Regions from separate parts of the Faecalibacterium sp. An192 genome, predicted to be linked through region 2. Evidence: predicted binding sites of a transcription regulator. Region 2 holds the regulator's gene; each other region holds the start of a gene.

Region 1 (3,262 bases), on a different contig from region 2:
GCCGATAACGCCGGCCACGTTGGGGCCCATGGCGTGCATCAGCAGATAGTTGCGGGGGTTGAATTCCTGACCCACTTTCTGGGAGACACGGGCGGCCATGGGAACGGCGGAGACGCCGGCCGAGCCGATCAGAGGATTGATCTTGCCCTTGGTGACGAAGCACATGATCTTGCCCAGGATGACGCCGCCGGCGGTGCCGAAGGCGAAGGCAAAGACGCCCAGGAAGATGACCATGACGGTCCGCATGTTCAGGAAGGTCTCTGCGTTGGTGGTGCAGCCCACCGAGAAGCCCAGGAAAATGGTGATGATGTTCATCAGCTCATTGCCGGCGGTCTTGGTGATGCGCTCCACCACGCCGCACTCCTTCATCAGGTTGCCCATCATCAGGCAGCCGATCAGGATGGCGGCATCCGGCAGCAGCAGGCTGACCAGGATGGTGACAATGATGGGGAACAGGACCTTTTCGGTGTGGCTGACCTTGCGGGGAGCCTCCATGATGATCTGGCGCTCTTTCTCAGTGGTGAGCAGCCGCATGATGGGGGGCTGAATGACCGGCACCAGAGCCATGTAGCAGTAGGCTGCCACAGCAACCGAGCCCAGCAGTTCCGGAGCCAGGATGGAGGTGGTCAGAATCGCGGTGGGGCCGTCGGCGCCGCCGATGATGCCGATGGAAGCGGCTTCCGCGGGGCTGAAGCCCAGGATGCGGGCGCCGATGTAAGCTACGAAAATACCCAGCTGTGCAGCCGCACCCAGCAGCAGGCTGGAGGGACGGGCGATCAGCGGCTCAAAGTCGGTCATGGTGCCGATGCCCAGGAAGATCAGCGGCGGATAAATGCCCAGCTTGACGCCTAAGTACAGATAGTCCGCCAGACCGCCCGAGCTGCCCAGCATCTGCCAGTTGATATGGCCGGTCTCATTGATGAAGATGTCCATGTGGATGATGCCATCCAGCGGCAGGTTGGCCATCAGCATGCCGAAGCCGATCGGCAGCAGCAGAAGGGGTTCAAACTGATGCACGATGGCCAGATAAATCAGAATGCAGGCTACCAGCAGCATGACCGCATAGCGGTAGCCGCCCACCGCCGTGAAAATCTGTGCGTAGCCGGAATTGGCAAAAATTTCCTGAAGATTGTTGATAATTGCGCCCATTGTATCACGCTTCCTTCCCCGATGAAGTTACATAAAGGGCCGGGTGCTCTGTACCACACCGGCGTCGCCCCATGCGCCGCGGCGGGAACCGCCTGCCTGCGGCATACGGCGGATCTCACGGACCACAGCGTGGCCTCCTTCCATCGAGTAGATGGCGGCGGAGATCACAGCCACAACTTCGCCCGGGATGCCGGTCTCGACCACAGGGGCCGGGGCGGCCGGCGCAGAAACAGCGGCGCGCGCAGCAGGTGCAGCCGGCTTTTTCTGGGCGCTCTTGTTGAGTTCGTCCATTGCTTTGGCACGCTTTTTGGCGCCGTCCTTGTCGTTGAACGAGTCAAACAGCTTGCCTTCCAGCGTGATAATCAGGCACAGGGCGACCAGAAGTCCGAACACCAGCACCAGACTGGTGGACACCAGCGAGGCGTCGAACAAGGTCAGGCCGCCGGCAGCCAGCGGTAAAAGATAATCCATGACGGGCCCTCCTTCATTTGCAATTTCCCGGTGCAGACCGGGCAGAATACCTAAACCCGAATTGACACTATTATAACATGACGTCTAATTTTTTGCCAGTGAATTTGGAAAACTTTTTGTATTTTATTGCAATAATGGCCAAATTTTATGGAAATGCGGACCCTGCGTCCCCGCGGGGCGTCTGCCCTGCGGGAAGGGCTGTCCCGGGCATCGCCGGATAAAATCCACGCATAACCACCGCTTTTGCCCCGGCGCGGGCCGCCGGGCGCAGAAAGAGCCGGGCCCCTGCAGAGAGGCCCGGCCCAAAGGGTTATTTCAGAATCCGTCCGTGCTTGTCCACGCGGTTGAGGATTTCGCAGCCATCCTCGGTCACCAGCACCAGGTCCTCCACCCGGACGCCGAACTTACCCGGCAGATACACCCCCGGCTCGATGGAGAAAATCATCCCCGGCTCGGCCAGAGCGGTGTTGGCGCTGCTGACATCTCCCTGCTCGTGGTCCCGCTGGCCGATGAAATGGCCCAGGCGGTGGGTGAAGTATTCACCGTAGCCCGCCGCGGCAATGTGGTCCCGGGCAGCCTTGTCCAGTTCACAGAGGGGGACGCCGGGGCGGACCAGTGCCTCGGCCCGCTCGTTGGCCTCCCGCACCAGATCGTGGACAGCCCGGGCCTCCTCGCTGGCCTCCTGCCAGAAGAAGGTGCGGGTCATGTCGGAACAGTAGCGGTCCCTGCGGCAGCCCATGTCGATGACGATGGAGTCGCCGGGAGCCAGCGGGGTGTCGTCCGGCTCGTGGTGCGGGTCGGCCCCGTGGGCGCCAAAGGAGACAATGGTGGGGAAGGAGGGGCTGCTGCAGCCCAAGGCGGTGTACCGGCTCTCAATGAACCGGGCGGCCTCCCGCTCGGTGACTCCCTCGTGGAAGAAGCCGGCCACTTCCTCCATGACCTGGTCGTTGATCCGGGAAGCGGCCCGCATCAGTTCCTGTTCGGCCTCGTCCTTGCAGGCGCGGCAGTGGTCCACACAGTCGGAGGCCAGGACGGGCCGGGCGCCGGGCAGCCGCTCCATCAGGGGCAGCAGGAAGCGGGCGGTCCAGGTCTTGTCGATGCCCACCGGTGCGGCGGGGTCCAGCCGGGCGGCCAGAAGGCCCACGGCGTCGTCGGTGTCGGTGAACCACACCTGCTCCCAGGGAGCGGCGGGGGCGGGGAACAGCCGGTTCAGGAAAAAGCAGTGACGGCCGTCCTGCCGCACACAAAAGACCTGCATCCGCTCGATGGGATCGTTGTCGTAGCCGGTCAGATACCAGACGCTGTCCGGGTCTGTGACCAGAAGCTGGGTCAGGCCCATGGCGGTCATCCGCTGGATGACCCGCTCCAGGCGGGCCTGGTAAAGCTGTGTCGATTCGTCCATAGGGAAAGACTCCTTCCTATTTATAAAAGATACGGGGGGAGGGGATTACACTTCCTCCTCCTGGGTTTCAGACTCCTCCTCGTCCGGGGAGACGGGTTCGTCGGGGGTGTCGTCGGGCTGGTAGCGGCGGAATACCGGCTCCAGCAGCAGGGTGAACAGCCAGGCCGCCGCCCCCGGCAGGATGACAATGGGGATCAGCAGCACCCGCACCAGCAGGGCCGAAATCCCCACAATGGCCAC
Region 2 (3,262 bases):
TCAGTTGAAAAAGGCAAAATAAAACGCCGCAGGAACGTGCTGCGGCGCAGTGTAAACCGGGGGCAAAATTTGTGCGGGAAAGCGGGTTTTCGCCCTCCCGGCAGCCCTGGAAAAGGATGGGCCCCTTCCGCTTTGCCGCCGGGGCAGCCCGGACAGCCGAAAAGAAGGGGCCGGAAAAGAGAACCATTCTTGTGAAAAAGATGACAAATAAAATTCGCTTTGGAACGGCGCAAAGAGAAAGATTTCACCGCCGGGCGGCATAGAAGGCCCGCCGCTCCCGGAAGTAGCACTGGGGGCACATGCTGACGTACTGGACGTCGTTTTCCATGTCGATGGCCACCTGTTCGCCCTCAAAGACGAACTTCCCGCCCACCTTGCGGGCGTTGCAGATGGCCTTGCGGCCGCAGGAGCAGATGGTTTTCATCTCCTCGATGGTGTGGGCCAGCTCCATCAGACGGGTGGAGCCAGGGAACCCCTTGAGGGAGAAATCACTCCGCAGGCCGTAGCAGATGACGGGGACCCCCAGGTCCACCGTCACCATAAACAGCTGCTCCGCCTGGGCCGGGGTGAAAAACTGGCTCTCGTCGCACAGGACGCAGGCCAGGGGCGCGTCGTGGGCGGCGCGGTCGGCCTCCACCGCAGCAAACACGTCGTCGCCGGGGAGGATCAGCAGGTCGGCGGCCCGGCGAACGCCCAGCCGGCTGACCAGGTCGCTGCCGCCCTTGGAGTCCACCTGAGGTTTGAGGATCAGCACCCGCATCCCCTGTTCTTCGTAGTTGTGGGCCACCTGCATCAGGGCGGTGCTCTTGCCGCTGTTCATGGCGCCATAGCGGAAATATAACTTAGCCATAGAATTCCTTTTTATAAAATCGTTGTATGCACAAAGCCGCCCCGCCCGCCACAGGCGGACAGGGCAGAATCTTGGATGCAGAAAATCGAAGGCTTTTGATTTGAGACTTTAAAAAGTAAGGGCGGTCAGTCCCCGTTGCGCAGACGGTAGCCCAAACTCATGAGGCTGTCGCCCAGGTGGACGTTCTCCACCACCGCGTCCGGGAAGGGAACCGACAGGTCGTAGTGGGAGAAGTTCCAGTAACCCCGGATGCCCAGCTGAACCAGCCGGCCGCTGATTTCCTCGGCGCCGCTGCGGGGCAGGCAGAGGACCGCGACCTGGGGGTGATGCTCGGCGCAGAAGGCGTCCAGATCGTCCAGGTGGCGGATGGGGATGCCGCTGATGGTCTGGCCCATCAGTTCGGGCTTGACGTCAAAGGCGGCAATCAGGCTGAAACCATTGTTGTTGTTGGCAATGAAGCTGCTGACGGCGGTGCCCAGACGGCCGCAGCCAAACAGGATGGCGGGCAGACGCTCGCCGTTGCCGAACAGAAGTCCTTCCAGAATGGCCAGCAGGTTGTCCACCGAGTAGCCGATGCCCTGGCGGCCGTTGACGTCGCCGATGCAGTTGAAGTCCTGACGGACCTGGGAGGCGGTGGTGCCCATCTGGGCAGCCAGCTCTCGGGAAGAGATGCTGGTGATGTTGGCATCCTTCAGGGCTCGGAGATAGCGGTAATATTTGGGCAGGCGCCGGATGACCGGTACCGAAGCCTTGACGGACGGATTCATGGCAGAACCTCCTCTTGCATTTACCTGAAATTTTGGATAACTTGGCAGGAAAAAGGAAACATTTCTCTCTATAAGTATACGACATTTGCTGAGAATGTCAAACCCTTGTCAATGTTTTTGACAAAATTTTAAATTTTGGTGGGATTCCTCTGTCTTATACAGACAAAATCAATGGGTTTTAACCCAAACAAGACAAATTGCTTCCCAAAAGAAAGCAGAGAAAAAGCCTCTGCGCTGCGGCAGAGGCCAAAACCCGGTCAGGATTCGATCTGACGGTAGAGCCAGCGCATGGCGTCGGACAGACCGCCCAGCTCGTCGATGAGCCCCTCCTCCACGGCGCGGCGGCCGTCCAGCACGGTGCCCATGTCCAGCACCAGCTCCCCGGTGTGGAGCATCAGCTCATTGAAGCGGTCGGCGGTCATCCGGCTGTGGCGGGTGACAAAGCCGGTGATCCGCTCCTGCATCTGCTCAAACCAGCGCATGGTCTGGGGCACCCCCAGAATCATCCCGGAGTGGCGGACCGGGTGGACGGTCATGGTGGCGGTGGGAACGATGAAACTGCGCTGGGCACTCACCGCCAGGGGAATGCCGATGGAATGCCCGCCCCCCAGCACCAGGGTGGCGGTGGGTTTGGACAGGCTGGCGATCAGCTCGGCCAGGGCCAGCCCAGCCTCTACGTCCCCGCCCACCGTGTTGAGCAAAACCAAAAGACCCTCAATGGCGGGGTCCTCCTGGACGGCCACCAGCTGGGGGATGACGTGTTCGTATTTGGTGGTTTTCTGGCCCTGGGGGGCCTCCACATGGCCCTCGATCTGTCCGATCACGGTCAGGCAGTGGATGGCATGGGGGCCTTTGGTCAGGTTGACGGTGCCCATCTCCTGAATCTGGCTTTGCTCAAAGGCCCGGCGCTCGGTGTCCTCGCCGCTGCCGGGTGCAGGAGCCTCGTCCGCCGGAGCTTCGGCGGCGTGCTTTTTCTTTTTCTTCTCCATAGGTTGAAACAGCCCTCCTTTTTCTGCTGGGGTGTATCTGAGAATGCAAACATGCTGAACCCTTCGCCCCAAAGGGGTAGCTGCGCTTTGGAGCAAAATGGGAGATGTTTTCAGATACATCCTAGGTTGCCCCGTCCGGGGGACGGTCATGCAGGCAGGGCAGGGGGGCTTTATCAGAGGAACCGATGGTTCCCTGATTTTACTATTAAAAAAATTTGTAGATAGCTTCAAAAAAATTGAGAACAAGGCTTGCATCTGGGCCGGTGGGCGGATACAATAGGAACATGCCGCCTGTCGGCATAGGTATTTCTGCGTGATAAAGAGGAGGAAAAACATGAAACGTGAAACATTCGGCTCGCGGCTGGGATTCATCCTGGTCAGTGCGGGCTGTGCGATCGGAATAGGAAACGTTTGGAAGTTTCCGTGGATGGCCGGCGCCAACGGCGGCGGCGTGTTCGTGCTGTTCTACCTGCTGTTCCTGGTGATTATGGGCGTGCCCGTCCTGACCATGGAGCTGGCGGTGGGCCGTGCCAGCCGCAAGAGCGCTGTGCTGGCCTACAAGGCCCTCGAGCCCAAAAAGAGCAAGTGGCACATTCACGGCTGGTTCTGCATCATTGGCTGCTGCCTGCTGATGATGTACTACACCACCGTGTCCG
Region 3 (3,262 bases), on a different contig from region 2:
ATCCACGGCGTTGTTGATGGAGATGAAGTTATCCAGCGCAGCGATGGTCCGCACGTCGTTGGTGTAGTCCACCGGGGCAGACATGCACTCGGGGTTGTCGTTGAGGTAGTCGTACATCTTCTGGGTGCCGGCGCCGAAGGCGTACACCTGACGGCCCTTGTCGATCTGCTTGCGGCTGCCGTTGATCTTGCCGGCCTTGGCGATGTCCACAAAGCCGTCCACATACATCTCGGTGTGGACGCCCAGGTCCTTCAGGTCGCTCTGGGCGATCAGGCTGCCGATGGCGTTGGGCATGCCGCCGATGCCCAGCTGCAGGCAGGCGCCGTTGGGAATCTGGGGAACGATCAGGTTGGCCACGGCCAGATCCACCTCGGAGGCGGGGCCTGCGGCGGCCATCTGGCCCAGGGGCGGGTTGTCGCCCTCCACAATGCCGGTCACCTGGTCGATGTGGATGCCGTTCTGGAAGCCGCCCAGGCAGCGGGGCATATTCTTGTTGACCTCAACAATGATGACCTCGGCCTTTTCGCAGACGGCGGCCAGATGGCTGGCCGAGGGGCCGAAGTTGAAATAGCCGTGCTCATCCATGGGCGCAACCTGGAAGACGGCCACGTTGACGGGGTCCTTGCTCTCGCGGTAGTAGCGGGGCAGCTCGGAATAGCGGATGGGAGAGTAGAAGGAGAAGCCCTGGGCCACCGCCTTCCGCTCGATGCCGCCCATGTGCCAGCTGTTCCAGGTCATGTGGGCAGCGGGGTCCTCAATCTGGAAGATGGCAGGAACCCACATCAGGATGCCGCCGCGGAAATTGACGTCCTCCAGCTGGGGCAGACGCTTGGCCAGGGCGGCGTCCACGGCCACCGTGGTGTTCACGGCCCAGCCATAGTCCACCCAGTCGCCGCTCTTGACCATGGCGGCTGCGGCGTCGGCGGTAATGAGCTTGCGCTGATATTCAGTCCTGTAGTCCATTCTTAGATCATCCTTTCCTGGGGGTCTGAGAAGCCCCGGCTGCGGCCGGAATCGCCAGACTTATTATAAATAGGAAAGCAGGCGCTTCCGGTTTGGCGGCCGCTCCCTGCCTGAAAGGATTGGCAGGCTGGGGCTCTCAAATCCATCCCATTTCAACGTATGCGGTGTCGGTTCCAAACTCAAAGAAAGTTAAAAGGAAGTACATACTCTGCACACCCGTTCATCACATCCGGGTGATACAGTAACCTTGTGACAGGTCGGAAGGCAAGGCCGGCAAGGTTGTGCAGCCCAGCATTCCCTACACTGATAGTTATAACATTAACGATGTCGAGAATCAATAGAAAATCGCAAAAAAACTCCCTCTTGGCAAAATGTACAAAAACTTGAGAGAATGTTTTCAATTGTTTGGGGTCGAGAGAGCCGAAAAAATGCTCCAAACTACTTGATAAACTTTTGACAATGTGGTTTACTAAGTGTGTCAGGAGGCGCGGGACGCCGCCTTGGACCCAAAGTCGTTACGAAATTAACGACCGGGTGCGCCTGAAACATCAAAACGCCTGCCCCGGGGCCGGGCGCCGAGCCAAAAGCCCGGCGGGCCAGGGGAGAGCAGCCGACGGCTGCAAAGGGCGTGCTTGAGATCGTGCGCCGGGCCGCCGCAGGCAGCCGGGCGCGGAAAACAGGGAGGCAGTAGTTTCCATGGCAATCGCCATTTATCCCGGTTCTTTTGACCCGGTTACCCGTGGACATCTGGATATCATCAAGCGGGCAGCCAAGATCAACGACAAATTGATCGTCGCGGTGCTCATCAACAGCGCCAAGCGCCCCCTCTTCACCATTGAGGAGCGGGTGGAGCTCTTGACCGAGTGCTGCAAGGGCATTCCCAATGTCACCGTTCAGAGCTTCGACGGCCTGACGGTGGATTTCGCCCGGAAGTGCCACGCCACCGTCATGGTGCGGGGGCTGCGGGCGGTCACCGACTTTGAGAATGAGATCCAGCTGGCCCAGACCAATCACGCTTTGATGCCCGGCATCGAGACGGTGTTCCTCTCCACCAGCATCAAGTGGAGTTACCTGTCCTCGACCATCGTCAAGGAAGCGGCACGGTACGGCAGCGACATCAGCAAATTCGTCACCCCCAACGTCGAAAAGGCGGTGCGGGAAAAGATGGAGGCGCTGCGGACCGCCGGCCAGCAGCCGTAACAAGCAAAAGTCCCCGCGGGCGTATCCCAAAGGGTTTTTGATAGAAGGTTTTATCTGCTGCAAGAAACAAACAAAACCACACATTTCATGCGAAACAGGAGGCAATTCAACATGAAAAAGATCGTTATCGCATCTGCATGCCGCACCGCCATTGGTAAGTTTGGCGGCACCCTGTCCAACGTCCCCGCTGCCGAGCTGGGCGCTGTGGTCATCAAGGAAGCTCTCCAGCGCGCCAACGTCAAGCCCGAGCAGGTTGACCAGGTCTACATGGGCTGTGTCATCCAGGCTGGCCAGGGCCAGAACGTTGCCCGTCAGGCTTCTCTGAAGGCTGGCCTGCCCGTTGAGGTCCCCGCTGTGACCGTCAACGTGGTCTGCGGCTCCGGTCTGGAGTGCGTGAACATGGCAGCCCGCATGATCGAGGCCGGCGATGCTGACATCGTGGTTGCAGGCGGCACCGAGAACATGGATATGGCTCCCTTCGCAATGATGAAGGCCCGCTACGGCTACCGCATGGGTTCTCCCATGGGCAAGAGCGAGCTGGTGGACACCATGGTCAACGACGCTCTGTGGGATGTGTTCAACAACTACCACATGGGCATCACCGCTGAGAACGTTGCAGATCAGTGGAACCTGAGCCGTGAGGACCTGGACAACTTCGCTTACAACAGCCAGCTGAAGGCTGACGCTGCCATCAAGAGCGGCGCATTCAAGGACGAGATCGTCCCCGTCGTCATCAAGAACAAGAAGGGCGACATCATCTTCGATACCGATGAAGGCCCCCGTCTGAGCGCTCCCGAAGTTCTGGCCAAGCTGAAGCCCGCCTTCAAGAAGGACGGCAAGGTTACCGCCGGCAACGCTTCCGCCATCAACGACGGCGCAGCTGCTGTCGTGGTCATGAGCGAGGAGAAGGCCAAGGAGCTGGGCATCACCCCGATGGCTACCTGGGTTGCAGGCGCTCTGGGCGGCGTGGATCCCTCCATCATGGGTGTGGGCCCCGTTGCAGCTACCAAGAAGGTTATGGCCAAGGCTGGCCTGACCGTCGCCGATATGGACCTGATCGAGGCCAACGAGGCTTTCGCTTCCCAGTCTCTGGCTGTAG

Evidence for each region. The regulator Rex, encoded in region 2, represses fermentation and respiration genes when NADH is low (regulators of the CRP and FNR family bind a similar motif). The targets are predictions, from matches to a motif close to ATTGTTAANNNNTTAACAAT.
Region 1: B5F27_RS06045 (OadG family transporter subunit) is a predicted target of Rex. The motif match lies at 1,681-1,700, and genes of this name have one in related genera.
Region 3: coaD (pantetheine-phosphate adenylyltransferase) is a predicted target of Rex. The motif match lies at 1,405-1,424, and genes of this name have one in related genera.

Annotation. Positions count from the first base shown of each region.
Region 1 covers NZ_NFKB01000013.1:29,479-32,740, forward strand. The annotation lists gene B5F27_RS06040 (sodium ion-translocating decarboxylase subunit beta) at 1-1,149, opposite strand, end outside; gene B5F27_RS06045 (OadG family transporter subunit) at 1,177-1,620, opposite strand; gene B5F27_RS06050 (Xaa-Pro peptidase family protein) at 1,931-3,022, opposite strand; gene B5F27_RS06055 (DUF624 domain-containing protein) at 3,068-3,262, opposite strand, start outside.
Region 2 covers NZ_NFKB01000031.1:31,952-35,213, forward strand. The annotation lists gene B5F27_RS10300 (thymidine kinase) at 245-850, opposite strand; gene B5F27_RS10305 (redox-sensing transcriptional repressor Rex) at 976-1,617, opposite strand; gene B5F27_RS10310 (ATP-dependent Clp protease proteolytic subunit) at 1,875-2,492, opposite strand; gene B5F27_RS10315 (sodium-dependent transporter) at 2,941-3,262, shown strand, end outside.
Region 3 covers NZ_NFKB01000008.1:56,158-59,419, forward strand. The annotation lists gene B5F27_RS04285 (butyryl-CoA:acetate CoA-transferase) at 1-963, opposite strand, end outside; gene coaD (pantetheine-phosphate adenylyltransferase) at 1,660-2,163, shown strand; gene B5F27_RS04295 (acetyl-CoA C-acetyltransferase) at 2,275-3,262, shown strand, end outside.